Regions from separate parts of the Paenibacillus sp. BK720 genome, predicted to be linked through region 2. Evidence: riboswitches for the same ligand, from Rfam matches in the RefSeq annotation. Region 2 holds a riboswitch; each other region holds the start of a gene.

Region 1 (10,534 bases), on a different contig from region 2:
TTCGCTGCACCATTACCCTTGCCGTTCCCGTTGTTATTGCCGTTGCCCGGATGGTAATCCGGCTCGGTGTTCCCGGTCTCATCCTCCGGACCTTGTATGGATCCTGGGCTTCCGTTGCCGGTGCCAAGGTCGCCGATCCAGCCGATGCCTTCGCGGACACGTTCCCCTAAGCCGTTGTACATACGGGATACAAGACCCCATGCATCATACTCGTAACGGGCTGCGACTTTGCCGTCTTTGTCCGTTAGCGCCGTAACGTCGCCATGTCCGTTGTACACGTACCAGAACGTCTGACCTTCCATCGTAATGGTCAAAGGCCGATCGTTCGCATCATACGTATACGACTTCGTCACTTGACCGCTGCTGTCACGCTCTTCGGTAATCGCCCATGTATCGCCTTTGTACGTGTAATTCGTTGTCTCTTGCGTTTCTCCAGTGTGATTGAAATCCGTCTTGCTGATCCGGCGTCCCAGCATGTCGTAGGTGTATTTCTCGCCAAAACCATCAGGGAACGTTACCTTCGTTAACTGGCCAAGCGCATTCCATTCGTACTTGCTGCGTCCATCCGTCAGCAGGTTGCCTGCTTCGTCATAGGAATAATCGTAATCCTCGTAACGGATCAGATTCTCGCGATGGACGAGCTGGTTCCGGGCGTTATACATATAATTCGTGCCGATTACCGTATACCCTTTGCCAACCTGACGAATACGCTGGAACAGCTTGGTGTGCTCGCCCGGAGGAAGGTTGACTTCACCGTTAACAAGGTTGTCAATGGCTGCCAAGAGATGCTCGATTTGACCTGTCTCGAACATTGTTGCCACTTCCGGAGTAATCGTTCCATCTTCCGCTGCTCCATATGCAGCACCAAGCTTCTTATAAAGGCCAACCTTCTTGCCGTTGCCATTCTCCAGCGCCTTCAGCCAGCCACAGCCGCCGCCATTGTTGCCGTTGTTGCCGTTGTTGCCGTTGTTGCCGTTGTTGCCATTACTATTTCCGTTTCCATTATTGCCATTTCCATTGCCATTACCGTTATTACCATTGCCATTTCCATTACCTTTACCACTATTACTGTTTCCATTAGTGTTTCCATTAGTGTTTCCATTGCCGTAACCGTTACCGTTGCTGTTTCCGTTGCCTTTGTTCGCTCCGCCAGAACTGTCACTCTTTGCAGCGTACTGGCTTGGGCCGCTAGATAGGCTTAATTGGCTCATGGAAGACAAGCTTGTCTTCTTCACGCCATTGCCGTTTCCGTTACCATTCCCGCTATTACCATTGCCATTGCCATTACCGTTTCCGTTGCCGTTGTTACCGTTGCCGTTGTTGCCGTTGCCGTTCGGCTCACAAATGACCGGGTTTCCTGTGTCGGGGTTGGAAGGGTTGGTATCCTTGCTTGGCTTCATGCCATACGATTCAAGGACCATCTGCACAAGCTCATCCGTTGTAATAACCTTGTTCTTGTCTTCTGCTGCGCCTTGAATGATCGCTTTGCGGACGGTACGGTTGCCCGCTCCGTCATATTGATAGACTATGACATCGCCATCCGGGGTTTCTACCCGCTCCAGCTGCTCCCTGTTGTTATACGTATATCGGCTGTTATCGCCTTGCTCTTTAACGCCGGTAATGAACTCGCGCGCGTTATACGTATACTGGCTGTCGTGCAGGGATGCGCCTGCGCTTGTCGTGTTCTGCGAATCGATCAGATGGCCCGGCTTGTAATCGGTAGCAGTAACGGTGCCGTTCGGATATTTCACCGAGGTGACGTAACCGTCCGCATCGAATTGGTATTCGTACTTATAGCCTTTGCTATCGGTATAACCTGTCGGGCGTCCTCCTGCATCGTACGTATACTCGGTACGGACACCATTAACGATCTCTGCTTCTTTCTCGCCGTTGGCATTGTATTCGTACACGACGCTGTCGCCGTTCGGATATACCGTTTCCTTCAGCTGGTTGTTGTCGTAATAGCTGTACGTGATGGTTCCGTTCTTATCGGTACGGGTCAGCATATTGTCCGCTTTATCATAGGTATACGCGTACCAGGTGCCATCGCTGTACTCTTCCCGGATCTTGCGGTTCATGAAGTCGTACTGATACTTCGTCGTCAGGCCGCCCGGCTTCTTCTCTTCCAGCAGGTTGCCGTTCGGATCATATTGATATTCGAAAACATCCTTGCCGTCCTCTGAACGGACGACAACCTTCTGAAGACGTCTGCCAAGCTCGTCATAGTTGTAAGTCGTCAGCTGGCTGTTGCCATCCTGCTGACTGGTCCGGTTCATCTCCGCATCATACGTATAGGAGGTTGTCAGCCCGCCGGAACCGGATTGCGGCTCTTCGATGGATGTCAGGCTGTCCCGCTCATCATAATCGTAGTGAACCGTACCGTATACCGGACGAACCTCTTCCAGCTTGTTGCCGGCGGAGTCATAACGATAGCTGAACGGACCGCCGCTAGGCGATTGCTCTGCGGTTAAGCGTCCTTCATTATCGTAATCATATTTGGTCGCTTCGCCGAGACGATTGTATTCGGTCTCCGTTCGGCCATCCAGATCGAGCTTGAAGCGCTGCGTGCGCCCAAGCGAATCCTTCTCCTCCAGCAGGTTGCCGCGGTAGTCGTACTTCCACTCCGTATCCCGACCAAGCGGACGGCGTTCAGCCGTTACGTAACCGGCAGGACTGTATTCTGACCGCGTCCACTGGCCGACCGCATCCTTCTCCAGCAGCTGCTGACCCTCTGCATCATAAGCATAAGTTGTCTGATGCCCATTGCCGTCGATGGAGGCGATCATTAAGCCCCGAGGATCGTAGCTGAACGTATTCTCGATCGAATCTCCGGTCATCGACCCGCCATCGTAGTGAATCTCTTTGTTCAGCATGCCATTCTTGTCATAGACAGAACGAATCAGATTGCCATTAGGATCCTTTTCCAATACGACATTGCCGGCCCCATCATACACATACTGGCTGACTGCCGAAATATTCGCTTCATTAAGAGCCGTCGTTCCTGCTTTATAAGCAATGGATGTAACAAGGCGGCCTCCTGCATCATACCGGCTCTCTTCAATATTGTTCAGACCATCGATCGACAGAACCGCTTGACCGGCTGTATTATAGACCGTCTGCGTCTCGCTGCCGTCCGGCTGTACCGTCTTCGTCTGTCTGCCCATTGCATCGTACGTATAGGATGTTGTCCGGTTTTCTACCGAACCACCGGCCTTGTTCTGTTCAACGCTTTCTTTCATACGCCCGTGTTCATCATAGCTGTACGTAGTAACAAGCCCCTCCGGCGAGGTATCCTTGAGCAAATCCCCTTCCGGTGTATAACTGTATACAGTTGTTGCCCACTCGCTGCCATTCAGCTGGCGGCGCTCTTCTGTGACATTCCCCCAGGCGTCGGTCTTGAACGTAAATTTCTGAACGCTGCCCGACTCCGCATCAACTGCTTCCGTGCGTGTGGATACACGGCCATAGACGTCGATGGTGGAGACAATCTTCTGCCCTTCTTCATTAACGGACTCAACTATATTGCCAAAAGCGTCATACCGGCTTGTTGTAACGTCGCCGGCCTCGGAGACGGATCGTACAACCTGTCCATTCGTATCGTATACATCGGTACGTTCGTAACTAACTGCCTTACCGTTCTCATCAAGCGCAGGAGTACTTGTCTTCACGGTCCGGCCCGCGTAACGATACTCGGTCTTATTGCCGTTGCTGTCTGTCTTACTCACGATTCTGCCAAGCTTATCAAAGGCATACTGTCTTGTCTGAAGCACCTCATGCCCTGGATACAGGCTGTCCGACAGTCCTGCCGCAAGCATTGTCCCGTTCCACTCGGGAACGGGTCCGCCTGCCGTTACTTCTGCGGTTTGACCGTTCCCGTCATATACGGTTCGTGTCCATGATCCGTTCGGGTCCTTCCGCTCGATCTGGCGTCCAGCCGAATCGTACCGGTAGGTCGTTACGGCCTCCTGTATGCTCGAAGAGCTGGAGCGAGCAGCCGACATATTGCCGGGGAACAGCGTCTGAATAAGCTGCTTCTCTTCAACAACCTGGTCCCAGCTGTCATACTTGTATTCCGTTCTTCCTCCGTCTGCCGCAACTACCGCGGACATCCGTCCTGCTGCATCATATTCGATTGTTGTCGTCTCATTGCCCGGCGATACAACCGTACGCACCGGATCTCCGGCAACGTTATACGCCGTTTCGGTTGCTTCGCCGCGGGAATCCGTATGCTTGATCTGCAATCCCCGGCTGTCATACACATAGGATTCGGTAATGGTCCCTTCCGTTCCATCAAGTGCCGTCATCTTCGACGTCAGCTGTCTGCCCATTCCATCATAGGTGTAGGCTGTAGACGTTAAGCCGTCCGATTGTTCAATAAGGTTGCCGCCGTCGTCATAGCGGTAGGTGGTAGTGAGTATCTTGGATGAATCGCCAAGATCATGCTGTACGTGCTTGGTTATCCGTCCCCATGGATCGTATTCGAAATCCTCTGACAGACCTTCCGGCGACTCGCTATGCATCAGCCAGCCTACCGCATTAAACGTCTGGGTCGTTACAGCTTCATCAGTCGTTTCTGCATCCATAATAATAGAAGTATGATTGCCGTTCCGGTCATTCACATAGGAGGTTGTTGTACCGTCGCTTGTTACGAATCCATTGTCATCATAAGTATAGTTAAAAACATTGCCGTTGCCGTCCGTTCTCTTAACCAGTTCACCCTTGGCATTATACGTTTCAACGGTGCTGATGCTGGCCTCGTCATTAACGCCAGCCGGATCAACGGCAGCCTGCGTTGTGGTACGGGTCAATATTTTCCGGTTATCCTTCTGATAGCTGATCACAATCCGGTGGCCGTTAGGCCCGGTCTCGCCTGTCGGATCCAGATCCTCATCGTAGGAGTAATTCACAATGCGGCCTGAAGGGCTTTGCTGCGCCACCACCATATCCGCGTCATTGTACCGGTAACGCGTTACGCGGTTCATCGGATCGGTCACGCGGATCAGATTGTTGCCGCTGTAGGCATACGACGTAGTCGCTTGTCTGTCTCCATCTGCCGTCTTCACCGTCTCGACCATCTGAGTCGGATGGAGATACCGGTCCCAGCTCAGCTTGTAGCTGCCGGATGGCTGCTGCACGGTTGCTTCATTCGCCCCATACGATGCCCCGAGGAATTCCTCCGCCTGATCCTGGCTGCGGGTCATGCCGATGCGCTCGACTCGGTTCTGCGTGCCGTATTTCCATGCGGTTGTAACCGATTCCTTCGTTGCCCCTTCTTCCTCGCGTACGTTATTGCCGTTATCGATCACTTTGACAACGCGGTGCAGGTCATCGTAGACGAAACGCGTAATCGTCTGGGAAGGCGCGCGATAACCAACGAATTCGCCGGCTGTATTGTACATGAAGTAGAACTTGCGCTTCTCGCTGTTAATCTCATTGCCCAGACCGTCAATGTCGGCGATAATCGTCGAGCTCAGCGTATCTTTGCCCTTCTCGTAGTTGAAGGTCACGACGTCCTTTTTCTCGATATCGAATACTTTCTTGATCCGGTAATCGCTGCCGTAAGCCGTCGATACCTCTTCCCATTCGAAGGACATCTCCGTCGTATAGCGGTCCTGGATCAGCCAGAATCGTCCATCGTTATGGAAGCGGTAGCGCAGCTGGTCCGGCCATTCCATAATGTAGGCGTCCTTGTCCGCGGAGCTGGAATCCGGATCAAACGTTAAGCTTGGAAAATGCTGCTTCTGTCCGTTGGCATACGTGACGTACTTGTTATCTCCGGCAGGCTCGAACCAATAGACGGTCCCGTCGAAGCCTGTCCATGTGATATTGCCTTTGTCCGGCCATTTGGTCAGCCGGGAATCCAGACTGAAGCTCCAGCCATAGCCCAGCTTTCCCTTGATCCGGTTCTGATGGTTATAGGTCAGATAGAAATTAAGATCCGTACCCGGACGCTCCTGCGTGAACCCGTCAAAGCTCTGCAAGCCGTTGCCCGATGCCAGGTTGATTCTGACATTCTGTCCGGCCACCTGAGATTCGGCATAGGGAATGCTGTCCGCAGCACCCGTGCCCGTGACGATAGGATACAGCGGCAGCTCATCCTCGGTTACATTGCCCGCTGCATCCTCAACTTTAATATAAATCGTCTCGCCGCTTCCTGCCGTAATCGGCACCGCCGTTCCAAGAGGGAGCTCATCGCCAGCCCACTCCTTCGTCAGCTGCGCAGCCCCCGTAACCGAAAGCTTCTTCACGCCGCTTACCGCATCTCTTACCTCTACCGCAACCTTCTGGCCGCCAAGCGGATGAATGGCGGTAATCTCCGGGCCATTGCGGTCCAGGCGGATCATCTGCTTCTCCATCGCGTAGGCCGGCGCCTTCGCGGGCTTCAGGACAGGCTCGCCGCCTTCTTCGGCCGGAGGCAGCTTAAAGATGATTGTCGGCACCGTATCTGCCTTAAGCGTCCAATAATAAACGCCGTCCGGAAGCAGATTGCCATCCGCATCCTTTCCATTCCATACGATGCTGTTCTCGCCGCTTGTATCCTTCTTGCCGCCGGCGAGCGTATAGCTCTTCTTCGTTGCCAAGTCCTCTACCGTTACCGTGACCTCATAGCCGGCTGGAGGACTTTGCGGATCGCCATCCTGCGAGTCTATCCAGCTCTTCAAGCTGTCCGTCCAGGTAAGAGTAACTTGCCCTGCTTGTTCATCAAACATTGCTTTCGTATCATTCATCTTCAGGCTGGAGCCGCCCGATCCGGTGCGGTCCGGCCCAAGATCCGTCATAGCTTGTAATACCTGCTCGTTATTAAAGGAATAATACCGCGGATTCTCCGTCTTGTTTGGCCCATCCGTCCAAGCCTCTGCAGCCTCATTCGTGCTGCCTGAGGGGATCATGTCCGCCACAAACTGTCCTGTCACTTTCACTGCTTCGCCCCATACGGTTGCCGGAGCAATCCCCAGCAGCAAGGACACAATCAATACAATCGATATTGCCCGAACCTTCATTTCTCTCTTCTCTCCCCGTCTTGTTGTCGACACGAAAAAAGCCGCAACGCCAAAATAGGCGTCCGGCCATGAGCATGAAAGACACGGGCGATTTCGGCGGTCTGGCGATCCTACGGGGGACCCATGACTTTGCGTCCCAGCCTCGCGGCTGGTTTGCCTTTTCGGTTCATAGAAATATGCAAGATATGATAATCTTGGATTATGTTCTGTATAATATAGTAAATTGTGCATGGTTGTAAATTCATTTTCAGGAAAATAGTCGTACGGAACTACTAGATTAATAGAATCTTGGTCCTGCGACTAAGAGATCAAAGATTGACGCAAAAAAAGAGCGGATCACCATGAGGTGTCCGCTCTTGCCAACAGCTATTAACTCACCGGCACGGCAGCCGTTCCGCCAAGTCCGGTTGGGGATGTGCTCGACTTCGACAGGTAGATCTTGTCTACCTTCGCGCCGTCTTCTCTTCCTTTAATGTACAGCGTGTGCGTGCCGTTTGCGATCGACATGGAACTGGATTTTTTCCAAGCCCAGGTGCTATTCGAAGTCGTTGTTACTTGCGAGCCGGAAGCACTGTCAATCGCAACCGTAAAGCTGTCCGAGCTGCTGTCGACGCCGCTGCTGAGCAAATGAACGTAGAAGGAGCCGCCATTCGTTACATTAATCGTATAAGCAATGTAGTTCGTGTTGCCGTCGCCGGAACCGTTAGGCGTCTCCATATCGTAGCCGTTCGAGCATACCGGGCAGGCTGCGTTAAGAAACGTACCGTTCTTCGCCGTATAGTTTTCCGCTTCGATATAAGTTCCCGTGCTGCCGTTCACATTGTAAGTGCCGCCTGTCGTGCCGCCGCTGCCAGCCGCCAGCGTTGTCGCGCTTACTGTGCTGCTTGCTGCCGACTCGTTGCCTGCCGCATCCTTCGCCTTGACCGTATAAGAATAGCTTGTGGATGCCGTCAAGCCCGTGTCGCTGTAGGAGGTACCGGCCGAAGAACCGGCCAGCACGCCGCCCCGGTAAACATTATAGCCCGTCACGCCAACATTGTCCGTGGAAGCCGTCCAGCTCAGATTAATCTGGTTGCTGGAAGCAGCCGTTGCCGTTGCGTTCGTTGGCGCCGTAGGAGCCGTTGTGTCCGGTACCGCCGGAGCCGGGGCATAACGTTCGATAATTTGGCTTGTGCGGAGCAGGTCCTGCGGGATCAGCCAGCCTTTGCTGTTCAGCTCATTAATCAAAGCCGTGCGGGTCGAGCTTGCTTCGCTGTAGCTGTCCGTCTTGAAAGATGCTTCCACCCAATACTCGTTGCCCGTCTTCGCTTCATTCATTACCGTCCACACCTCGATGTCCAGATCGAGATCGTCAAACGTACCCTCATAACGCTTGAAATCAACCGGTCCGTATACAACAGCGTTATTGAGCTGCGTTGTTCCCCAGCCCGTGCTTGTCCAATTGGTAAACTTGCTTGGTTCGCTGGATACCGATACGGTACGCGATGTTGCTTCGTTTGGCATTTTCAGTCCGCTGCCGCTATAACCGGAGATCGTCACGTCCTTCTCGTAATCGATGCTGAGCGTTTGCTTGGAGTAGCCCCAATCCACTTGGAAGTCAAAACCGGAAGACGAATCAAGCCCCTCGCTTGCCGCTTGCGTCAAAGCGGCGTTAATATCGCCGTTTACCACGTCGTATCGTTTCTTGTATTGAATCTCATGATTGCTCTGGTCATCCCGTTTGCGAATCCGCTCGCTCCAGCCCTGTCCTTGCATGCTTTGCGTTGCCGTATCCATGTACTGTACCCTGTAAGATTTGTACGAGCTGCCTGTGTCGAACTCGCTCCGTACCGCGCTGACCAGGTTGTGGCTCGAATCCAGAACAAGAGCCGGATCGAGGGTCAGCTTCACCTCATAGTTAGGCGTGCCGACCGCGGCAAAAGCCGACTGCGAATACAGGAACGGGGCTGCGAGCATGGCAGCCGCCATCGTTCCGGCTAAAGCTGTTTTCACCATGCGTTTCATTGGTGACGTGTACATGAATTCACTCTCCCATATAGGTAAAATGTGGTACAAGCCCTATTTTATTGATGATTAATTAAGGGAGTGTTCCGTACAGTTGAAGGTTTGATGTGATTGCTTTCATTCCGTCTTTGGCGGCAAAGAAAATACCAATGGCTGGCATAAATTAGAGCAAAATTGGAAGAATAATTCCAGTCCCAACATCCTGCCGACCTGGAGATGATTTTATTCCATCGTTTATCCCGTACTTGCTCCTTGTTATCGCGAGTTTAATATTTATTGCGCTCTCCTGGTTGAGAACAAAAAACTTAAAGATTCTCCCCTTCTATATCTGTATTGCCGGCGCTGTCTACATTCTGGAGCTGGTCATCTTTGTACTTCTTAACAGCTATAGCTATAAGCCCGGGATACTCCGCAATTCGTTTTATGACAGTGCGATGGGCGCTATCGTATCCAACGGCTTTATCGTCCCGTCTACCTGCACGCTAATTGCGGTCTACCGGATTCGCTTCCGGTGGATCCTCCTTATTGCAGCGGGCTTTATGGCAATTGAACAGTCCTTTATCTATTTAGGGGTTTTCGAGCATCATTGGTGGAAACTCATCTATACGGGAATCGGATTGATCTTGCTCCCCTCAATGGGGAAATGGCTCTGGCAAAAGCTATGCCAGCCGGACCATCCCTACCTGCTCCGGCTGGTGATGCTTTATATCATTAACGTATCTCTGCAAGGAACAATCATGTCCGGCTATTTGCTGATCTTTTACCAGCTTGGATTTAGACCCGGATGGTTTGAAGACCCTGCCCGGGACAATCTGGCATTCGCTACTCTAATCGTGCATGCCGATTCCCTCTTGTTCGCCTGTCTAGTTTCCTTGCGGGGCGGCTGGATCTGGAAGGCGATTTTGTTCGTTATCATGGGCTGCGTTTACTGGTGGCTCAACCATAGGGATATTTTATATACGTCCGGCGTTTGGCTGGTGCTTCTCCTGCTCTTGCTGCAAATCGTCATTCTTCAGCTGCTTGCCGGAATACACCGAATTATAGCCGAAAAATCTGCTGTGCTATCGCGAAGGGAGAGCTGATTCGATGAACCCCTCACGGAGGCCCGTCGCCAAACTAAGCCCGTTTGGCATAACGTCTATCCATTCCCGCAATCCCTACATGGTCTGGTGGTGGTCGGCTGCATTCCCCGGCTTCGGGCATTTTTTGCTGAACCAGTATTTAAGGGGAACCTTCCTCTCGTTATCGGAAGTGATATTCAACACGCTTGGCCATGTCAACCAGGCGATCGTCTATACGCTTTGCGGGAATTTTGCCGAGGCAAAAGCGATCCTCGAGCCCCGATTTGTAATCGGTTATATCATTATTTATTTCGTCGCGATGTGGGACTGCTACTGCTCCGCGGTCTATCAGAACAAGCTCTACCGGATCGCGCGGCTGGAGAATGAACCTCTCCCCAATATGACGCTGTTTACATCCGAGGTGCAGTATATCCAGCCTAAAAGCCCGTTAGCCGCAGCCGTCATTTC
Region 2 (10,534 bases):
GATCATAAAGGTCAGCGTTACGAACACAATGGAGTAAACGGCCAGACTTGCTGCATTGCTAAGAAAATCCGTCCAAGTCGATTCCCCTGCCCCGCCGCCGTAAACGATATAACCGGCAACGACGGCAAACACGGCCGCGGTTACGACTAACGTTAACGCGTAAAGCACGGAGATGATATACTTGGAGGCCAAAATCTTGTGACGGCTCTGCGCCCGGATCAGGAGAAACTTAATGGTGCCGTAACGGTATTCCTGCGTCACGCTGCCTGCCGCCGCGAGAACGGCAAGAACCGGAACCAGCTGCCCTGCGGCTTGAAGCATAATCGTGCCCGTTGCGAAATCAACCGTTGAGTTCAGGCCGTCCGGCGACAATTTGTAGAAAGCAAAGGCTAAAATCGCAAAAACAACGGCAAGAATGGCATAGGCGACGAAAAACGACTTCTTCTTGCTGAGCTTCAGCCATTCGTTTATTAATAATCCCGTAAAGTTACGCAATGCGGTTACCTCCCGTCAGCTTCATAAACTCTTCTTCCAAGGTTGCCCGTACTTCCTCAATCCGGTAGATTGCAACGCCTTCCGCCGCAAGCTTCGCGACAAGACCGGGAATCTGATCATGCAGCAGCTTGACGGTAATCCGGTTCGTGAAGGAATCCGTTTGCGTCACCTCAACCCCGTCGACGTGGCTGATCGCTTCCTGCGCCTGCCCGGCATTTCCGACCTGCATGGAAATGGTGAGCACCTTCTGCTTCGGCGATTCCGTCTCTCCGATGGAGCGGGCGGTAACAAACTTGCCTTCCTGAATTACGATAACCCGGCTGCACATCAGCTCGATCTCGCTGAGCAAATGGCTGGAGACCAGAATCGCGATGCCTTCGGATTCCGCTATCCGCTTCAAATATTCGCGCATCTCCTTGATACCCGCCGGATCCAGGCCGTTAGTCGGCTCATCCAGAATAAGCAGCTTTGGCTCATGGAGCAGCGCTTGCGCGATACCGAGACGCTGGCGCATGCCAAGCGAATAGGCCTTTACTTTTTTGCCGAGCGCTTCCTGCATGCCAACCAGCTTCGTAACCTCCTCAATCCGCGCGTCGGTTACGCCCTCCGTCATCCGCTGGTATTGCTTCAAATTATCGTAGCCCGTCATGTACGGGTAGAACTCGGGGTTCTCGATAATTCCTCCGACATGCCTGATGGCCTTCTCGAAGTTCGTCCGTACGCTTTGCCCGCAAATCCGGACGTCCCCTTCCGACATTCCGATTAAACCAACAATCATCCGCATCGTGGTTGTTTTGCCTGCGCCGTTTGGACCAAGCAGTCCAACAACCTCTCCCTGCGCGATATCAAAGGATAATCCGTTCACAATCGCTTTGCTGCCGATCTTCTTCGTCAAACCGTCCAATTGAAGCACGATCGACGGATTCGTTATTTTTGCCGTTGTCATAGCGCCTCTCCCTTTTGTATTAGTGTTATAGTTGAATAGTACACTAGATCATTAGTGATGTAAAGAGGCTGAATCAAAAATATCCATTTTTTTACGAAAAATAGTTGTTTGCCCGAAAGGACTGCCCTAGAATAGATAAGCACTGACGACCGCTTCGATAGGAGGCTATGAGGATGAGGCTGTTTCATTTCAGCGAGGAAAGGGCTATTGACGTCTTTGTTCCGAGGGTAAAAGCCAACCGGACCGATATGCCGCCCGTTGTCTGGGCGATTGACGAGGAGCATCAGTTCACCTTTTTCTTCCCGAGGGATTGCCCTCGAATCGTCTATACGAGATCGGCAGGATTAACTTCAGAGGATGAACGGAGGTTTTTCGGCACTACGGCTGCCAACATTGTGATTACCGTGGAGACCGGCTGGCACGAACGGATCAAGCAGACAACCTTGTACCGGTACGAGCTGCCACCCGAGTCCTTCGAGCTGTTCGACGAATACGCCGGATACTACGTATCCAAGGAAACCTTGGTTCCCCTTGCCGTGGAACCGCTTTCCGATCTTATTGAGCGGTTAGCGGGACTTGGCATCGAGATCCGCTTCACTCCAAATCTTCATCCGCTTAAAGAAGCGATTCTGCACTCCTCCCTCCGTGACTTCGGAATTCACCGGTTCCGGAACGCGCAAGCTGATACTAGACCGTAAAACGACTCAAAGGCTGTCCTCCCCGCAAGGAGAACAGCCTTTGTCTTGTACCTGCAAGATTGGCATTAAACTTTAAAAATTGCCGCTTTTTCTTTCAGCTCATACGAGGATTGCTGCAGATTTTGCGCCATCCCTTGCAAATCATCCGAAATATTGTTCTGCTCAACGGACAGATGACCCATCTGTTCCATTTTGCCATTCACCTCGGAGGAGGTGAGCAGGAGCTTGTCCACGGCGGTCACGATATGCGTGATGCCGGTTGTAATTTCATTGATGGCCGTCGAGATCTCGCTGACTTGCTCGGACAACGTATGGCTCTGCTTTTCCAGTCCTTTGAACATGTCGCTCGCGGCGGTCGAGGCTTGCTTGGTGGAGAAGATTACTTCGGCGAAAGCACCCATGCTCTTGCTGCTTGCCGCCACATCCTCTTGAATCAGGTGCATTTCCTTCGAAATATTTTTCGAAATCTGGTCGGTCTGACCCGACAGCTTGCGGATCTCCTCGGCTACAACCGCGAAGCCCCGTCCATGTTCGCCGGCCCGGGCGGATTCGATCGATGCATTAAGAGACAGCAGGTTCGTCTGCGTATTGACATCCTGGATGCTCTCCAGAAACTTCGATACATTGCTGTAGCGTTCGGTAATGCGGTTAAAAGCTTCCGTCACCTGGTTGAATTGCTCAACCGTCTGGTTCACCATTTGGACAACGCCTTCCATGTCTACCGAGCCGGTATGGGAATCGTCTCTCATTTGCTGCATGTCTTTATTGATATAATCGCTCGACGCCGCAATTTGCTGCGAGCTTGCCGAGATCTGCTCCGTTACGGCCGAGATCGAAGTCGCATCGTCGTATTGGGAGAGCAGGACGGTTGTTCCCAGATCGATCTGCCCTTTCACCTGCTCGGATGCCGTACGGTTGCGGGAGATCATATCGCCCATCTGGTTCGACATCTGGAGAACGGTCTGGCTTACGCTTAGCGTCGCTTTGATGGTTGCTTTCAAATTATCGCCCATGGCCGCAAGCGAGCGGTCGATATCGCCGAATTCGTCCTTGCGTTCGAACGCCTGGTTATAAGTAAAGTCATTATGCCGATAGGCTTGAATGCGTCCCATAATCCCTTGAAGACCGGATCGGATGCTTCGGATGAGCCCAACCGTGAACAGAAACGGAATCACCGCCAGGATCAGTACGTTAATCAGGATGATTATATTCGCCGTATCCACGCTATCGGACAGAACCTTATCCGTATGCGCAGCGTCAACGGTAATCCGGGCGTTGACGTTCTGGTTGGCGAACTCCAGCTCGTTCAAGTAAATATTAACGAGCCTAAGCACAAGCGCCGATTTCATTTCGGCTGTCACATTTTCGAACTGGGTGACATTCGAGCTCTTCAAGTCATTGTAGGCAATCTCGTAGATGTTCGCCTGGCCAATGTACGTTTGCTGCTCCTCCGCGGCCGGGAACATCTTGTCCAGCTTCTCGAAGGTCTTCTTCAAATGCTCGATCTGACCCGGCATATCGGCCAAACGTTCTTTCGGATCGACTACTTCCGCATTCTGGCTGTCATTGTTGTTTTCGATCGAATTGATCATCATCAGAAGCGTTTGCAGCAGCGAATTAGAGATCCCTTCGTATTCGCGCTGCGCGCTCGTAAGCGTATTCGCATTCTTGACGGCATGGGATACCGACAGATTTTGCGTATAGATGAACGCGCCTGCCCCTACGTTAAATAAAGTGATGATGCTGGTCAGCATAAGCAGCCGCACACCGATTTTTCTTCTTCCCTCCACAAGCTGCTTTCTTGCGCCTAGCCATTGCAATGCCTTTTTAACCCATTCCTTCATTCTTCTCGTCTCTCCTCGCTGTCACTGAAAAAAGAAAATAAGCTATCCGGCCTAGGACAGGCGGATAGCTGTTTAAGGCACTATGTCCTGCGTCCGGCGGTCTGGCAGCCATCGCTTCTATGCAGCATTAGGCCCATAACTTTGCGTCCTTGCCTTTCGGCAAGTTTGCCTTTTTCAGTTGAATTACGCTATTTTCGACACACAAGGACTAGTTTAGGATATATATACCTATTTGTAAACAAAAATTGGGTCAATTCCCAACACTCCGACTTTAGTCTCATCCGTCTTTGATTCGCTGCCCAAAAACGCTATAATAGATTCAAATAATAAAAATAGAGACAGGAGGAGTCGACGATGGAATTCCGGTTGGATTTGATTGACGATAAAGTAGAGTTCTTTGAGGCTAGCGATCTGCGCACGCTGGAGCTGAAGATCGAGCGGCAAATCGAGAACAATAAAGCGCTTCTGCTGCAGGTTCACCAGGTTCAGCATCAAGCTGCCTTTAATGCCCTTACAGGTAAAATGCTGTACAGCGCCGTTGTTCATTTCAAGGCCAAAAAGCTCTAGAAAACTTTCTCGAAAAAAGTCTTGCATAATTCGCACGGGCTGTGGCATAATACGTTTTGTGCCCGACACAAACCATATGCCGGTGTAGCTCAGTTGGTAGAGCAACTGACTTGTAATCAGTAGGTCGTGGGTTCGACTCCTATCGCCGGCACCATTCTTTTCCGGGACGTAGCTCAGCTTGGTAGAGCACCTGGTTTGGGACCAGGGGGTCGCATGTTCAAATCGTGTCGTCCCGACCATAGAGCAAACGCGTAAGCTTGATAGAGATCAGGCTTTTTTTGTTTTTCTTCTATTATATACATTCGAATACATCCTTTAGCGTTTGAACGAGAAAAGCAATATCCTCATCCGTGGATGACAACGGCGGACTGATCGTTAGCACATTATTGTAGCCTGCGACGGTATCGCCGTTTTTGCCTATTAGGAGACCTTTCGCCTTGCACTCCGCCATGATCCGGACAACGCCCGACAGCGGATAAGGCTCCTTCGTTTGTTTATCGCTAACCAGCTCGATGCCCATTAGAAAGCCAAAGCTCCGGATGTCTCCGACTATCGGATGCTCTTTCAAGCCGGTTAATCCCTCGATAAGCCGTTCGCCAAGCGCGGCCGACCGTTCCACCAGCTGTTCCCGCTCCAATATCCCGAGATTCGCCAGCGCAAGGGCACAAGCTGCCGGCGCGCCGCCAAACGTATTCAGATGACGGAAATGGCTGTACATGTCCTTGCCCTTGAAGGCGTCGTAAATATCTTTGCGAACCGCCGTTGCCGACAAAGGCAGATAACCGCTGGTCAGTCCTTTCGCCATCGTAACGATGTCCGGCTTAATGCCGTAATTCATATGCCCGAATTTACGGCCCGAACGGCCAAAGCCGCAAATCACTTCGTCGATAATGAGCAGTACGCCGTACCTCGTGCAGATATCCCTGACCTTCTCGAGATAAATGGGCTCGGGCACAAGGACTCCTCCGCCTGTGATCGCGGGTTCCATAATAACAGCCGCTATCGTCTCCTGCCCTTCCCATACGATCGTCTCTTCGATCGCTTGCGCGCATTGCAGATTAAACTGCTCGACCGACATGCCATCCGGACGCCGGTAGCTGTCCGGCGGGCGGACATGAAGGAAGCCTCCCGCAAGCGGCTCATACAAGTATTTGCGCTGAGCTTGCCCGGTTGCCGCTAATGCGCCCATCGAATTGCCATGGTACGCCCGGTAACGGGAAATAAACTTGTAGCGGCCAGGGGCGCCGGATTGCTCATGATATTGCCTTGCCATCTTAAACGCGACTTCGTTCGCGTCGGACCCGCTGTTGGAATAGAAGATGACATAGTCATCCTCCAGCCATTCATTCAGCTTTTCGGCCAGGCGGATCGCCGGCTCGTGGCTTTGCGTTAACGGATAGTAGGACAAGGTTTTGAGCTGTTCATAAGCCGCACGGGCCAGTTCCTCCCGCCCGTACCCCACATTCACGCACCAGAGACCGGACATCCCGTCCAAATACCGGTTGCCCCGGCTATCCGTTATCCACGAGCCTTGTCCTTCCTTAACGACCATCGGAGGTGCCTGCTCATTATAAGGCGCCATGGCATGCCACACATATTGACGGTCCTTTGCAATCAGATCCGCTTCATCCCGGTTGATGGACATCGCTTGCGCACTCCTCTCCCTTTACCTAACCGTACCATGCCGTAACCATTATCTTTTGCGCAGTCCTTCTCTTACATCTATGTCTAGTATAGAGGCGAATATTACCGTTTACATTAGACAGAGTGTCACGAAGTACGGGGCTTTTTTCAATCTGAACGTCACAAACAACCGGAGCGGACTCTAGCTGCTCCGGTTGTTTGTTCCTCCGTCCGATTCTCTCAGGACTTTCGCGGCGCTTAACGATGCGGCACATCCTTAAGCACCGAAACCATACGAGCGCGCAGCCGCATTTCCGCCCCATGAGGAGTTTGCCGTCGCTCCATGCGATGCCGTCTCCTTTGCATCTTGTTACAGCCTAGATTTTCCTTTCCAGTTTGATATTGAAGTCCGGCTTTGTAACGTAATCCATATAATTGACCGTACCGTCAAAATCCAAGTAAGCTTGATACCTCGTCCGTATCGCCGGGGACTGGATCAGGTCGAGCGCCTTCTCCTTCCGAACCCAGCATACCTCCGAGGTTTCTTCGGAAGTTCGCAAGGAACCGCCTGCTTGGCGGCATGCAAAATCCAGCATCAGCTTGGTAGGCACATCCGTTACCCCGTCATGCCATTTATACGTGCAAGTATTGGAGTATACGCCGATCAATTGCGAGACAACGCATGTGATCCCGCTCTCTTCCTGAATTTCGCGCATAAGCGCATCGGTCAAATTCTCCCCGACCTCCACCTGCCCGCCGGGAAATACCCATCCGTCATGCTGTGTTTTCACGAGCAGGATATCGCCTTGATCGTTCTCCACCATTCCTCCGACGGCCACAATATGAGTAGGCATCGCCATATTCTTTCCCTCCCTCAGCTTGTACGGCGAACGATAAATGTCAGCCAATTTCCCCGGTATTCGATAGACTTCCCGTATTTCACTTCTTGAACGGCCTGGGGGATCACTCGCTCTAGCACAATCTCCCAGCCGTTATAACATTCTCTCAAGAGAAAAAAAGCATCGTCTGTCGACAGGTTTAATTCTATTAATCCTTCCGACACTACGCCGGTATTATAATCCAGCTCTTCCGTCTGCGTACTCATTAAGATGGCATGAATGCCGCGGGGCCTTGTCCCTTCTATCATCCGGCCAATGACGGTTCGGAATGCGTCTACGGAGGATACATGCTCTAGGGAAGAGCATGCAATGATATAGTCATAAAATTGCGATGGGATCTGGAAATACTCGATATCCGCGGCAATCGCCTCCAGGTTATCTTTTACTTCGTATTTTTCCGCGTTATCCTGCAATATCGCGACTGCGGAAGGAAGGAGATCTACGGCCGTCACCTTTCCGCTATAGGCTTTGATTGCTTGCGCAATCGGAATGGCATTTCGCCCAACACCGCAGCCAAGATCCAATACGCGCATCCCATGAGGCTCCAGCAAAACGTAAGTATCCATAATGGCTTGCACCGGCTTAGCGATCCAGGTTCCGGGGGCGAACAACTCATGTTCGGCATAAAACTTCTCGTGGTACTTTATTTCTTCCGTTCTTGCCTGGAGAAATCTCGAATCCAATTCGACCTCGCCTCCTCTATCTGCCAACCTCTCCATTCTCCTTATATTTTCCATCAAAAGCAACTCATTTCTCACTTACGCTTCTCTCATTTGAACGCTGTTAGTCGTGCGGGTAACAACCCATTTCCAGTTAAATAAAAAACCGAGCTCCCTATTAGGAACCCGGCTTATATAAATAAGAATCGATTACTTCGTCATGACATACTCATTCACAAAATCGTTCCGGAACTTCCCGTCCGGGTCGCACTCCAGCATCAGCTGGCGGAATTCCGGGAGCTTCCCGAACAGGGCTTGGACTCGCTCCGCCGGCATTGTAAACACTTTGCCCCAATGCGGCTGCGCGTTAAACTTTTCCAGCTTGGCTTCGATGAGCGGCAGCACCTGCTTGACGGCTTCCCAATTCGGTTTCCAGGTAAAGTGGAAGCCAACGGAATCCTTCCGATAGCTTGGACTTAACCACAGCTGATCGGCAGCAATGGTGCGAATTTCGGAAATAAACAACAGCGGGGCGATCTGCTCGCCAAGCTCGCGAATTGCGCAAATGGCTTCATAGGCATGCTCACGGGCCACAAAATATTCCGTTTGCAGCTCTTCGCCGGCACTTGGCGTGAAATCCATGCGGAAATGCGGCAGACGTTCATGCCATGGGCCCGGCACGCCGAATTGCTCGCTGCAATTTTCGGCGGTTTGGTCCGGTACGGGATGGCGTTTGGCTTCCGCGAGGCTGGCCCCGTAGAATTCCGCTTGCGCCTCCCCAGCCGAACCCTCTTGAACCAATTTTTTTTGCCAAACCTGATTAATAGATGAGCCCTTCCAGTCCGTAAACAGGCTGACGCTATAAGCGCTGGAGTAAATGGCGTCAAAATTATTCTCGAGCTGTGCCAGCGGGAGAAGATCATAAATGTATTGACTAATCTCAAAGGAAGGCTGAATGTCCAGCGTAATGGCGGTTACGACGCCTAAAGCTCCTAAACCAACAACGGCTCCATTAAACTTTCCGTCCTCGTCATCCCGGGTAAACACGGCGATTGTTCCGTCGGCTTTTACGATTTCGAGGGCATAAACAGCCGTTGCCAGATTGCCGTTCCGGTCTCCGGAGCCATGGGTTGCCGTTGCAATAGCGCCCGCTATCGTAATATGCGGCAGCGACGCCAGGTTATGAAGCGCGTAACCTTCCCGATGCAAATATTCGCCCAGATCCCCGTAACGTATTCCGCCTTCTACCTTTACGCGGTTATTTGCCTTATCCAACTCAAGTACACGATTCATCTTCTGAAGCGACAACAGGCTTGCGTGCGAATCCGCGATCCCGTTAAAGGAATGTCTCGAGCCCAGTACTCTCAGCTTGCTGCTTCTCACAACCATCTCCCGCACTTGTTCCACATTCTCCGGGTAGAGATATTCCAACGCATTATACGTGTAATTGCCTGCCCAATTCTTCTCTTTTGCCACTACCTGCACTCTCCAGTCATTCAAGATGATAAAGCCTACCTTATAGTCATTAACCGCCAGATCTTCTTTTCCTGCCCCGATTAAAAATAAAATAACCGGCCTTGGCAAAGGCCGGTTATAGCTTTAAAGCATGAACTCTTTCAATTCGCCGCGCTCGTACACCGCCTCGAATTCGTCATCGTCCATCTTATTTATTTCGTCGATACGCGCAATTAACAGCCTTCCCGCTTCAAGGAGTTCGGGCCGATAGTCGAAAATCCGCTCTATCTCTTCGGTTAGCCTTGCCGCTGTCCATTCCGTCGATGGTTCCGGCCCTGTTACCTGATCAATTATCCATTCACGGCTCTGAAAGCTGAAGCTAAGCCTTGCGCTAATACTGTCCTCCAACCCTTCAAGCTGCAAAACCAGCGTATTGTCCAGCATCTGCAAGCCTTGAGGCAATGCATGATACTCAAAGCCCTTCTCTATTAACGAAGAAATACGGATCAATCCAATCGACTCCCCCCATAAAACTCGTCAATATAATACCAAATATTCGCGAAAAATCAACAAAATTCGCCAAAATCGATTAAGAAGTTGTCTCGCCTTCCGAGTTAAGCACTGCTTGTCTATACGAGGAAGGCGCTACGCCAAATCTCTCTTTAAATACCTTTGAAAAATGGGCAACATTCTCAAAGCCGGTTGAGAAACAGACATCCGTAACCAAGGCTGACGTGTGAAGCAGCATGTCCCTTGCAATATCCAACCTCCGGTTACGTATCCAGCGCACGGGGGAAGTATTGTAGATCGCTTGAAAATCACGCTTGAACGTCGACAAACTTCGACCCGACAAGTATGCTAGATCCTGAAGCGAGACCGGATTAGTAATATTCTGCTCCACGATTTCAGTAATCCCTTTTTTGTCCGTTCGTCTTAATTGCAAAAACTGATATAGAAACTGTTCGTCCGCATCCGCGACATCAAACAATAACTCCAGCAGTTTAACCCTAATCAACCCTTCTTTTAAAGCTTCCCTTTCTTTAAAATACGGTTTCAATGAATGAATATAGCTCATTAGCCGCTCATTGATCGCTTTCACAGATACCGGTACCAAAACAGCCGGATGGTTATATTGGAGATCCGCCATATTAATAAATTCTGTCAGCAGTTCTTCTTTCAGAAAAAACATGATATAGTCCAGACGATAGTCGGAATCCTCTTCTCCCGACTTCTCGTAATTCACTAAAATCGACTTCTGCAGCAGAACCATTTCATTCTTATTTACGGTAAACTCCTCATCGCCGAACGTTACTTTATACATGCCCTCAAGCACAAACAAAAGAAGATG
Region 3 (10,534 bases), 250 kb from region 2:
CGACAGGGAAGCCGTTTGCTTTGTCCTGCTCCAGCTGGCCGAACAAATGATGGTACATGTAATTATCCTTAATGCCGATTTTCCGGCTGTTCCATTTGGTGTTGATCTGGTCCTGGTCATCCGTCAGGAACTCCGGATCAATCAGGTCCGAATTGTACCATTGATTAATCTTCTTCACGGCCTCCTTCGCCTGGTCGGTGATCCCGCCCCAAGTGACCGTACCGTCCGCCGCTGCCATAAACTGATAAGGATTAACGCCGTAAGCGGCGAATACTTCGTTAAACAGCTGGTTTCGTGCCGATTTGCCGCGGCCCGTCATGCCGTACGTATCCTTCTTGCCGTTGCCGTCCGGATCGTCATTGCGGAATTTCGTCAGAACATCCTCGTATTCTTCCAGCGTTTTTGGAGCTTCGGTATAACCGATCTTGTTCAGCCACGCCCCGTTGTAAGTAGGAATAAAGCCGTAACGGCCGTTCAGCCAAATTCTCGGCACACCGTAATTCTTGCCGTCAACCATGGCAATTCCCCATGCCGCCGTATCGACCTGATCGATGTCCGCCGAATATTTCGGCATATACTGCTTGATCTCATCGGTCGAAATGCTTGCGATGATGCCTTGTCTTGCGTAATTCGCCATGTCCGCTTCCTGCAGCGTACCCGGGAAAATATCCGGAATCTCGTTAGAGGCGAGCTTGAGCTTAAAGCTTTCATCCGTCAGATTCATGTTGATGAATTTGACGTTGTATTTCTCTTCCAAATACTTCTGAGTCGGGTTCCCGTCTGCGGAAGGAAGGTTCCAGGTCGAACCGATCGAGATCTCTATAGGCGCTTCTTTTTCTGCGCCGCTGTTTCCTTTTGCATCGTTGGTCTAGGATGCGTTTGTTGCGCCGCTATTCGCACTGTTATTGGAATTGCTGCTGCAGCCTGCCGCCATAAGAGACATTGCCAATACGGATGCCAGAATCACCTTTTTGCCATGCTTCATCTTTTTTTGCTCCCCTTTACATGGAATAAACGATTATTTAAACGGAGAATGTACCCCGGATAAACCAAACCCTATCAGCCTTTCAGAGAACCAACCATCGTCCCTTTGACGAAATACTTCTGCAGGAACGGATAGACGATAAGGATAGGCACAACCGCAAAAATAACGGTTGCCGCTTTGATCGAAGTCTCGTACTGAAGATTAGCCGCCCCCGTAACCCGGCCGAAAATCTCGGCGTCCGCACTGGTGACGACAACCTCCCTCAAGAAGAACTGAATCGTCTTCAAGTCCGTATCCGTGACATAGATAATGGCATCAAACCAGGCGTTCCAATTCGCTACGGCTGCCCATAGCCCCAGTGTGGCAAGCACCGGCTTAGACAGCGGTAGAATGATGCTCCAGAGTATCCTCATGTCGTTGGCACCGTCGATTTTGGCGGATTCTTCGACTTCAACCGGGATGGTCATAAAAAAGTTCCGCATAATGAGCATCGAGAAGGTTGGGATAAGTCCCGGCAAAATGTATACCCAGAAGTTATTCAACAGATGCAAATCTTTGATCAATAGATAAGACGGAATAAGTCCTCCGCTGAAGAACATCGTAAAAACGATGATCATCGTATAAAAGCTGCGGTGAGGCAGATGCCTGCGGGACAGCGGATAGGCGGCAAGCGCCATGGCAATGAGCGTAAGCACCGTGCCAAGGACAGTACGCAGCGTGGTATTGCGCATGCCGATCCAGACTTTCTTTTGCGTGAGCAGCTGTTCCCAGGAGAACAGATCGATATCTCTCGGGAACCAGTGGAATCCGAAGCGGCCGGCTTCCTTAGGCGCGCTGAAGGAGACCGCTGCAATATGAATGAAAGGATAAATCGCTATTACGCAAAGCATTAAGATGAACAGAAGCAGAAACACTTGAAACACTTTCTCTCCGGCAGTCATTTTCATACCGACATACTCCCCTCCTTACAGAACGCCTTCCTGTCCCATCTTTTTCACGATATAGTTCGTCCCGAGGACCAGCGTAATCCCGACGATATTTTTGAATAAACCAACCGCCGTGGTTAATCCCATCTGGAAATTCACGATCCCCTGACGGTAAACATAGGTGTCGATGACATCCCCGACTTCGAATACGGCCGGGCTGTACAAGTTGTAGATCTGGTCAAAGCCCGCATTCAGAATGCCGCCAAGCGACAGGATGAACATAATGGAAATGATCGGCAGCATGGAAGGCAAAGTCACATGCCAGGTCTGCTTCCATCGGTTCGCCCCGTCCATCCGCGCTGCTTCGTACAAGGTCTGGTCAATCCCCGACAGGGCCGCAAGGTAGACGATCGTTCCCCAGCCTACTTCCTTCCAGATATTCGTGATCACCAGGCTAAAGCGGAAATATCTTGTATCCCCGAGGAAGTAGATCGGATCGACTCCGAACCAGCCCAGAATGTAGTTAACCGGTCCCGTCGACGGGGACAGCATCAGGAAGACAATGCCGGATAGAACAACCCACGAGAAGAAATGCGGCAAATACGAGATCGACTGCGCGATTTTCTTAAACCAGGTAATCCGCAGCTCGTTCAGCAGCAGAGCTAGGATAATAGGCGCCGGAAATCCGCAAATTATATTCAACCCGCTGATGATAACCGTATTTTTCAGAATCCTCGGAAACTCGGGCGACTGGTTGAACAAGTAATCAAAGTAGGCAAAGTGGTTCCAAGGACTGTCCCAGGTTCCGAGAACAGGACTGTAATCCTTGAAGGCAATCAGAATGCCGTACATCGGCCCATAGCAAAAGATCGCGTACCATACGAGTACCGGCAGCAGCATAAGAAGAAGATATTTGCTTTTTTTGTACTCTTTCCAGGTGCGCTTTAAAGCGGATTGCTTTCCCGGAATGTTGACGCTTTCAAGTTTGACGGCATGCGTTTTTTCCATCCTCTCTTGCTCCTTTCTCTCCTCTTCTCTCTACCACAGGAGCACATGCTTGTTGTTCAAGCGAAGCGTAGCTTCAATCGCTCGATTTTGTTCCATGTGCTGCCGATCCACTGCTGAATCTCGTCTTTCGCCATGTTCATTCTCCTACTCTCTGTCGTTGACTTGTTACTTAAATTGTAAGCGTATCAAAAAAACGAAAATATCATAAAATTACAAGATTCCTTGTAATTTTCGCTTCATACTGAGCAATTAAATGCTCCTCGAGCGCGAAATAACAGTTATTTCTCATAAAAATAGCGTTGCAGAGGGCTGACCCTGCAACGCTATTTTTCGATTTCTAATACCCGAACACGAAAGAGGTGTCCCATCGTCATGTTCATGACTTATGGGACACCCCCTTGTTAGTTATCAATAAACATACATTCTCACTACATTTATTCTGCTTTACGCATTATCCTTCTACTCATTAAGAATACGCCTAAGAGAATAATAGCTAATCCTACCAGCCTTATTCCCAATTGACTGCCCTCTCCAGTTTTCGGCAATGTCGGCGTGCCTGCATCAATGGTGCCGAGGGGTACGCCATCGACGGTAATCGTAATCAAGGTTTCCGTGGCATTGCCATCCTTATTTTTAACGATAATGGTGAAACGATCCTTGCCCGTATAGCCTTTGTCGGGCTTATAAGTCCAACTGCCATCAGGCTTGACGATGACCTCACCATGCTTTGGACCTTGATTCACGACAGCGATGCCGCCAAGAGGTACATTCACGCTGCTTTCGATCAATTCGTCTTTTTTGGTCGTTTTATGGATGTCCGGCTGCTTGACGGGCTTCGAAGGCGTCGTCGATGGTTCCGGGTCAGTCGGTTCGGTAGGCATCGACGGTACCGGATCTGTCGGTTCTGTCGGCGTCGACGGTTCCGGATCTGACGGCAGCGTCGGAGTCGGCGGTTCCGGATCCGTTGGCGTTACCGGTGGTGGTGAAGGAGGCCTTTTCACGTTGTCAAGGGTCACTTCAACATTCGTAGGCGAATTGATGGCCACCGGATGCTCCGTCGTATCCAGTACATATCCGGAAGGCGCTGCCGTTTCAAGAAGTACGTAATCGCCATAAGGCAGGTTTGTAAATACGGCTTTCCCGTCCGCTCCCGTCGTTAACGTGTTCACGAGCGTGCGAGCCGCTCCGGATTGACGGAAGAGGTTATAGGTTGCTCCGCTTAAAGGATCATGGTTATCCTTATCCTGTTTCAGCACCGTTAGCGAGACCAAAATTTTAGCATTGTCGATGGTCAGGTTAACGGCTGTTGTGGAATCGATTTTGACGGGACGTTCGGTTGCGTCTAATTGGTAACCGATCGGTGCAGCCGTTTCAATCAGCACATAGTTCCCGTACAGCAGTTTCTTGAATTCAACTTTGCCGTCCGCGCCTGTCGTAAGCGTATTTACGAGAATACGGTCCGAGCCCGATTGGCGATAAAGCGCGAAAATCGCTCCGCTAAGCGCAGCTTGCGTATCCCCGTCCTGCTTCAGCACCGTGAGAGCGCCGCGTACGCCGCTGCCCGTCCCCGAACCGTCCGATACGCCAACGACGATCTCTTTTACGGAATCTTTTGTGACAGTCTGTACGTTGTTGCCGCTGAAGCTGACCTTGTTAGAGACCGTATCGCCATTCTGCGCCACGATCAGCGACTGGTACTCCAGCACGTAAGCGCTCGTAATTTGGTGCAGGAACGCCAGCTTGAAGAGCTGTTTCCCCGTTTCGGGATCAGTCTCGATCGCAAGCGTGTAATCCGTGCCTTTGACTAGCGGCGTGTTCACTTTCGTAACGGTTCCGCTTGCGGCAACCGTCGTCGGATACAAATTAAACGACTCCGGAATGAGCAGCTGATTATCCGTGGGCTCGTCCGTCACAAGAGCGTCGTTTACGGTCGATTGCCCACGGTTAATATAGATCGTCCAACTGATCTTGCCGCCGTTCTGCTGACCGTCCTTGTTAACGTACTCGCCGCCTTGAGGAATATTGACGGAAGCCGTCAAATCCTTGGATTCGGATTTTGTCCCGTCCAGCAGCTGGGCCGTGTTGCCTATCGACGCATCGATGAGGTCATCCGCCAGGCTTGTGGAGAACACCAGAATATATCCCGCGGAGATAGGTTGGTTAAAGGTTACTTTCACCACATCGCCCGTATAGTTGACGGTGTATTCCGCGGCATCGACTTCAGTGCCCTGAGCGGGATTTCCGTTGGCCGGAACCGTCATATTATACACGTGAAGCGATTCCGGAATCAGCTTCTGGCCGGCGAGCAATTGATCTTGCACGATCGCGTTTGCCAATGTTTTGCGATTGTAGTTTACGCCTACCGTCCAAGTGATTTCTTTGGTCGCCGCATTGTAAGACCCTTTTTTGTAGCCATTGGCCTTTGTTTCGTTATTCGGATTAAACGTTGCCGTTACCCCGACAGCAGATGCTGCTGCGTTCTCATCCCAATCTACCGTGGTGTGGTTGGGATAAGAGGCGTTTGTTGTAATCCAATCCGAGTTCAGCCAATCGTTGTTGTATTTCGTTGTGTACGTAATGGTATAAGGCACGTGAATCGCTTCGGTAAACTGAATCTTGAAGCCGTCATTAACCGCAGGAGTTGGGCTTGCTATTTCGGTAACCGTATAGGCGGCCGCCGTTCCGCTGTCCGGCGTTATGCTTAAGCTCCCCGGTACCAGCTGCATTCCGCCCTTTGTAAACTCGTCGATCAACTGGGCGTTAGACATTGTTTTGCTGTCTTCATTTAATCGAATACGCCAGGATACCGTTTGCGCAGCGTAATCGATCGTGCCGGTGCCCTTCTGCAAAATAACCTGCTTGATGCCGCGGCTAGCGGAAGCCATTGCTCCATTCGCAGTAACCTTGTTCACGATATTCGTGGCGCCCGATCCGTCTACGCGATCGATGGAACGGGTCTGATACTCCACTTTGTAAGCGGAAGTGACCGCGTTGTTAAATTGGAGATTGAAACCGTTCAAGTGTTGGGCGGGATCATTGGTCGGAGTTACCGTGTAATCCGACCCCGGAAGAGCGGCCCCCTTCGTTCCGTTGCCGTTGATATCGAAAGTTACCGGATATACCGCAATGGAACCTGGCACAAGCTCCTGAACATCATTAAACGTGTCCGCAAGCAGCGCGTCCGTCTGATCAATGGCTTGTTCCTTGTAATTGTAATTAATCGCCCAAGATATCGTCTGGGTATTGGAATCATAGCCCGTCGACGACTTATCGAGCAGCTTGCCGTAATTGACGTTCACCGTTGAGTTAGAGGTTACTTCAGGCTTGTTGTCGCCCATGAACTTGGCGGTATTGCTGAAGGAAGCCTTGCTGGCATCATCGATGCTCGTGGTGAATTTGATGCGGTACGCCGATGTGACCGGGTCGGCAAAATGCACGTTGAGAGCGCCGCCCGTAATATCCGCCGTATAACGGCTTGGATCCACCGCGCCGCCGACAGCAACCGATCCGTCCAGATTAACGTTCAAATCGTAAACCTGAACCGACGAGGCGTCCGCCATCGACAAGCCGGCCGGAATAGGGTCGGTCATGACAGCGTTATTAACGGTGTCAAGCGCCTTGTTCACGTCTACGGTCCAGTCAATCGACTTCGGATTGTAGCCTGCGGGCACGCCGCTCTTCTCGATTGTCGACGTAACCGTTGGTTTGAAGCGCAGCGTAAACACCGTAGTACCGCCCTTGGTCGGAATGGTGATGGCATGCGTTGTGCTTCCCGTAATTTTTTGCTTATCGAATTGCGAGGAGAATTTTAGGATGCCCCCTACATCGTCGTGATCGGTAATGTAATCGTTAAACGTCATTACCACTTGATGGGTCGAAGCTGTTGCCGCGAACGTTCCGACTGTTGTCTCAGGGTCCAGCATAAGTTCGCCGGAGATGTCATTGAACAGCAAGAACTCGTCCGGAATTCCGAACGTAAAGGTGTCGCCTTCTTTAAAGCCGTGGCCGTTGGGCAGTGACCAGCTATAGGCTAGGTTTACTTTCGCCCCCTGCTCAAGCAGCTCCGTAAGCGGTACGGGATTATTGCCGGCATCCAGTACGGTTAGCTCCGCACTGTCAATGATGTTGATCACATCATCGATGGACGAGGCATACGCCTTAGAAACAAAGCCGGTCCCGCTTACCACCTGGGAAAGCAGCAGCAGGACGATTGCTAATCCCGCTATTTTTTTAAAAACCATTTTCCGTCATCAACCTCTTTTCTTGAATGATAGTCTATCGTCCCAGCCATTTGCGCTATTCTACTAAAAAATAGAGAAAACAACTAGGCAGAAAGCACTTATCCAGTTTATACTAGAATTCGACAACGTCGCAACCAATTTAATCCATTTTTAGCCATAAAAAAGGTAGGATTCGACAAAATGATTAAAAAAATTGCTCCCATTCTCCTCATTCTCGCAGGACTTCTCATCTTTCTCTACCCGACCATTAAGGACCGTTACGAGATTTATCAGCAGCGTCAAATCCTTAAGGCATGGGAAGACAACTTGCAAAGAATAGACCAGGTACCTATTGATGCGCAGAATACGACGGCCGATGAGCAGGACCAAACACCCGCTTCCGTCAGCCCGGCCTTAACCGGCGCCAACTCGGCGGATGATATGGAACAGCGGCTTCAGTCCAAAGGCATCGGCAAAAAATCGATCGAAGGCGTGCTGATCATCGACAAAATTAATTTGAAGCTGCCTATTATCACCAACGCGACGCAGGCGCATCTAGCCTTATCCGTAGCAAGCATCCTGCATACCGGCAAGCCCGGTCAGATCGGCAATTACGCCATCGCGGGCCATCGCAGCCATACGTACGGCAAAAATTTCAACCGGTTGGACGAAATCGAGATTGGCGACCGCATTCAGGTGCAGACGGCTGACGAGACTTTCACTTATATCGTAAATTCGAAGCAATACGTAAAACCGACGCAAGTCGAGGTGCTGGAAGGAAACGGCAAAGACAGCGAAATTACGCTTATTACCTGCCATCCTCTTTATAAACCGACCCAAAGGATCATTGTGAAAGGAATTCTAGCCGAAAATCAGAACGCCGAATCTTGAAGATTTTTCTATGAAAACCGGCAAGCTTATAGTAAATTAAAACTAGCAAACCAAATTAACCGGTGCTTTCCACCGACAAAGGCAAATTTAGCGAAAGCTAAAGACGCAAAGCTACAGGGTCTTCCTCGCGCGCATGCCCGAGATGACAGCCAGCCGCCGAAAGGAGAGTTTTTTTATGTTTAAAAGAATGTTTTTCCTGCTGCTTGCAACTCTGATTGCCTCCTGCCTGCCCGTGAACAGCACGTTCGCCGCCACTTCCACGACCGCCGCGATTATCGGGAAACAAGGCGTCGCTCAAGGGTACATAACCGTTAATTACAAGCCCGCAAACGGCGCGAAAGTGATTGTCCGCATTGCCAAAGGCAAGACCCAATACGATTATCCTCTGACTAACGGCGTTAAATATCCGCTGCAGCTTGGAAATGGCAGCTATTCGGTACTAATCGCCGAAGCTGTGAATGCCACGCAGTACAAAGTTATTAAGCAGGAAACCTTGGCGGTGAAACAGACCGACGACAAGCAGGTGTTCAAGCTATCCAATCCGCTGATTAATTGGACAAGCCAGACCATGGCGGTCAAGAAAGCGGCCGAGTTGACGAAAACCGCTGCTACGGATCAACAAAAGGTTCAAGCGATCTATAATTTCATCACCAAAAAATTCGTCTACGATAATAACAAAGCAAAGACCGTGAAAGCCGGCTATATTCCGAACCTGGATACCGTGTTCAAGGCTTCCGGAGGCATTTGCTACGATTACGCGGCGACCTTTGCGGCCATGGCCAGAAGCCTTGGCATCCCGACAAAACTCGTCATGGGCAGAGAACGCAGCAAGCCGAACGTAGAACATGCCTGGAACGAAGTGTACCTGAGCAATCTGAAAAAATGGGTTATTATAGACACAACCTACGATGCCGCCCGCATCCAAGGCGGCCAAAAGCCCAGCCTTTTTAAAAATACCGCGAATTACACTGTAACTAAATACTTTTAGTGACCATAAAAAATAGCGTTGCATGGGCTATCCCTGCAACGCTATTTTTAGATTTTGCTCCTTTGCGGAATCCATGAGCAAGGCGATGGGAAGAAATGATGGAACACCACCATCTTAAATACAAGGAAAACTTAACTGAAAGTGAGATTGTTTACATAGCTTCCTAACTCGATATTGCCGGTAGAGATATTAGTGACCTTGAGGTCGTTGATATAGAGATTATGGACGGTTACTCCGTCGACGCAGCGATCATCGTCAAAGCCGCTGATTCTTGAGACAGCATTGTCGCTGCCGGTATAGTAAATGCCGTCGAACGTGATTTGTTCGATCCGGCTGCCCGGGACCGGATTGTAATCCGGATTCCACACTACCCGGATATCGATGATTCTGCCGAGCTCGAACCGTTCGATTCGGATATTGCGGTAGGTCACGTTGCGCACCGTATTTTTGTCCCCGGCGTTAATAGACAGGCAGCCGCGGTAATTATCCTGAGGTTCATGATGCTCCAGAATATCGATATTCTCGAAAGTAATATTCTCAATTTGCGTGCCGTCTGCTTCGTAATCGCCGTGGGTACCGATATTGGTCGGGTGAGCCACGTCTGCCCATAGGGTTGAATTCTTCACTGTAATATTGCGCGTATCGCCGTAATACCCCCAGCGGTGCCCGTAAATGGCAATGCAATCATCGGAATTTCGCATAAAGACATGATCGATCTCAACGTCGCTGCAGGACATCATATCGATGCCGTCAGACCAGCCTCGCGTACTGAACGACTCGAAGTCGGCAATTCGTATTTGCTGCGACTGTCCCAAATAAATGCTGTAATGCGGCGGATCCACAACGGTTATGCCGGACACCGAAATATTCCGCGAATACATGATCCTGACGCCACGGAACGCTGAGAAGCGGCCGAACTCCGCCAAGTAAATAATTCCGTGGCCGGAGATTTGCACATTTTCCACCTTGTCGCAGACGAAAGCTCCCGCTACATAAGCTCCTCCCTCGATGTAAATCTTCTTGTTCGATGGAACGTGAACAACGACCTGCTCAATATGATGAAGACCAGCCGCGAAACATAACGTATGATAACGGGCATCCGCCAGCTTTGCTTGCAAATCGTCGATTCGATGAATGCCGGGATGAATGCAAGCAACGCCGGGATCCGACGAATCGGGACGCTGCTCCGCGAGCTTTTTGGCAAACAAATGAAGGTTATGGAACCGGTCGCCGTTTATTTCAACCGACAGCTTCTGCGGCTTGGATAAGCGGAACTGCATGGTTCGGTCGTCAATGATTTCGGCATGAATGCCGGTGGAGAGCGGGCGGATAACGGCATCCCTCACGGGCTCACGGTTACAAATGACTTTCACTTCGACTTCACCGTTGCAATCGAATTTCGCAAGCGAAGCCTCTCTTACATGATGCATGTCGACTTTAACGAGCAGGACTCCAACTTCCGTCCATTCCCCGCCCGGGATGCGTATAAATACATCAAAATCATGATTGACGGGCA

Evidence for each region. A riboswitch is a leader RNA that binds a small molecule or an ion and turns the genes downstream of it on or off. The one in region 2 is predicted to bind cyclic di-GMP.
Region 1: another riboswitch for cyclic di-GMP. It lies ahead of FHT67_RS19760 (RHS repeat-associated core domain-containing protein); the one in region 2 lies ahead of FHT67_RS09010 (methyl-accepting chemotaxis protein).
Region 3: another riboswitch for cyclic di-GMP. It lies ahead of FHT67_RS07970 (transglutaminase-like domain-containing protein); the one in region 2 lies ahead of FHT67_RS09010 (methyl-accepting chemotaxis protein).

The regions. Positions count from the first base shown of each region.
Region 1 covers NZ_JAASRQ010000005.1:172,973-183,506, reverse strand. Annotated here, with positions in the region: gene FHT67_RS19760 (RHS repeat-associated core domain-containing protein) at 1-7,001, opposite strand, end outside; cyclic di-GMP riboswitch class I at 7,094-7,169, opposite strand; gene FHT67_RS19755 (fibronectin type III domain-containing protein) at 7,371-9,020, opposite strand; gene FHT67_RS19750 (hypothetical protein) at 9,296-10,087, shown strand; gene FHT67_RS19745 (DUF5683 domain-containing protein) at 10,092-10,534, shown strand, end outside.
Region 2 covers NZ_JAASRQ010000002.1:474,833-485,366, reverse strand. Annotated here, with positions in the region: gene FHT67_RS09025 (ABC transporter permease) at 1-495, opposite strand, end outside; gene FHT67_RS09020 (ABC transporter ATP-binding protein) at 488-1,441, opposite strand; gene FHT67_RS09015 (DUF6886 family protein) at 1,615-2,139, shown strand; gene FHT67_RS09010 (methyl-accepting chemotaxis protein) at 2,205-3,983, opposite strand; cyclic di-GMP riboswitch class I at 4,076-4,163, opposite strand; gene FHT67_RS09005 (YrzA family protein) at 4,338-4,550, shown strand; tRNA gene FHT67_RS09000 (tRNA-Thr) at 4,629-4,704, shown strand; tRNA gene FHT67_RS08995 (tRNA-Pro) at 4,713-4,789, shown strand; gene FHT67_RS08990 (aspartate aminotransferase family protein) at 4,843-6,195, opposite strand; gene FHT67_RS08985 (NUDIX hydrolase) at 6,551-7,033, opposite strand; gene FHT67_RS08980 (class I SAM-dependent methyltransferase) at 7,048-7,755, opposite strand; gene FHT67_RS08975 (FAD-binding protein) at 7,942-9,207, opposite strand; gene FHT67_RS08970 (hypothetical protein) at 9,331-9,696, opposite strand; gene FHT67_RS08965 (helix-turn-helix domain-containing protein) at 9,776-10,534, opposite strand, start outside.
Region 3 covers NZ_JAASRQ010000002.1:222,550-233,083, reverse strand. Annotated here, with positions in the region: gene FHT67_RS07995 (type 2 periplasmic-binding domain-containing protein) at 1-724, opposite strand, end outside; gene FHT67_RS07990 (carbohydrate ABC transporter permease) at 1,060-1,932, opposite strand; gene FHT67_RS07985 (ABC transporter permease) at 1,951-2,919, opposite strand; gene FHT67_RS07980 (collagen binding domain-containing protein) at 3,354-7,160, opposite strand; gene FHT67_RS07975 (class D sortase) at 7,341-8,030, shown strand; cyclic di-GMP riboswitch class I at 8,101-8,191, shown strand; gene FHT67_RS07970 (transglutaminase-like domain-containing protein) at 8,206-9,018, shown strand; gene FHT67_RS07965 (glycosyl hydrolase family 28 protein) at 9,150-10,534, opposite strand, start outside.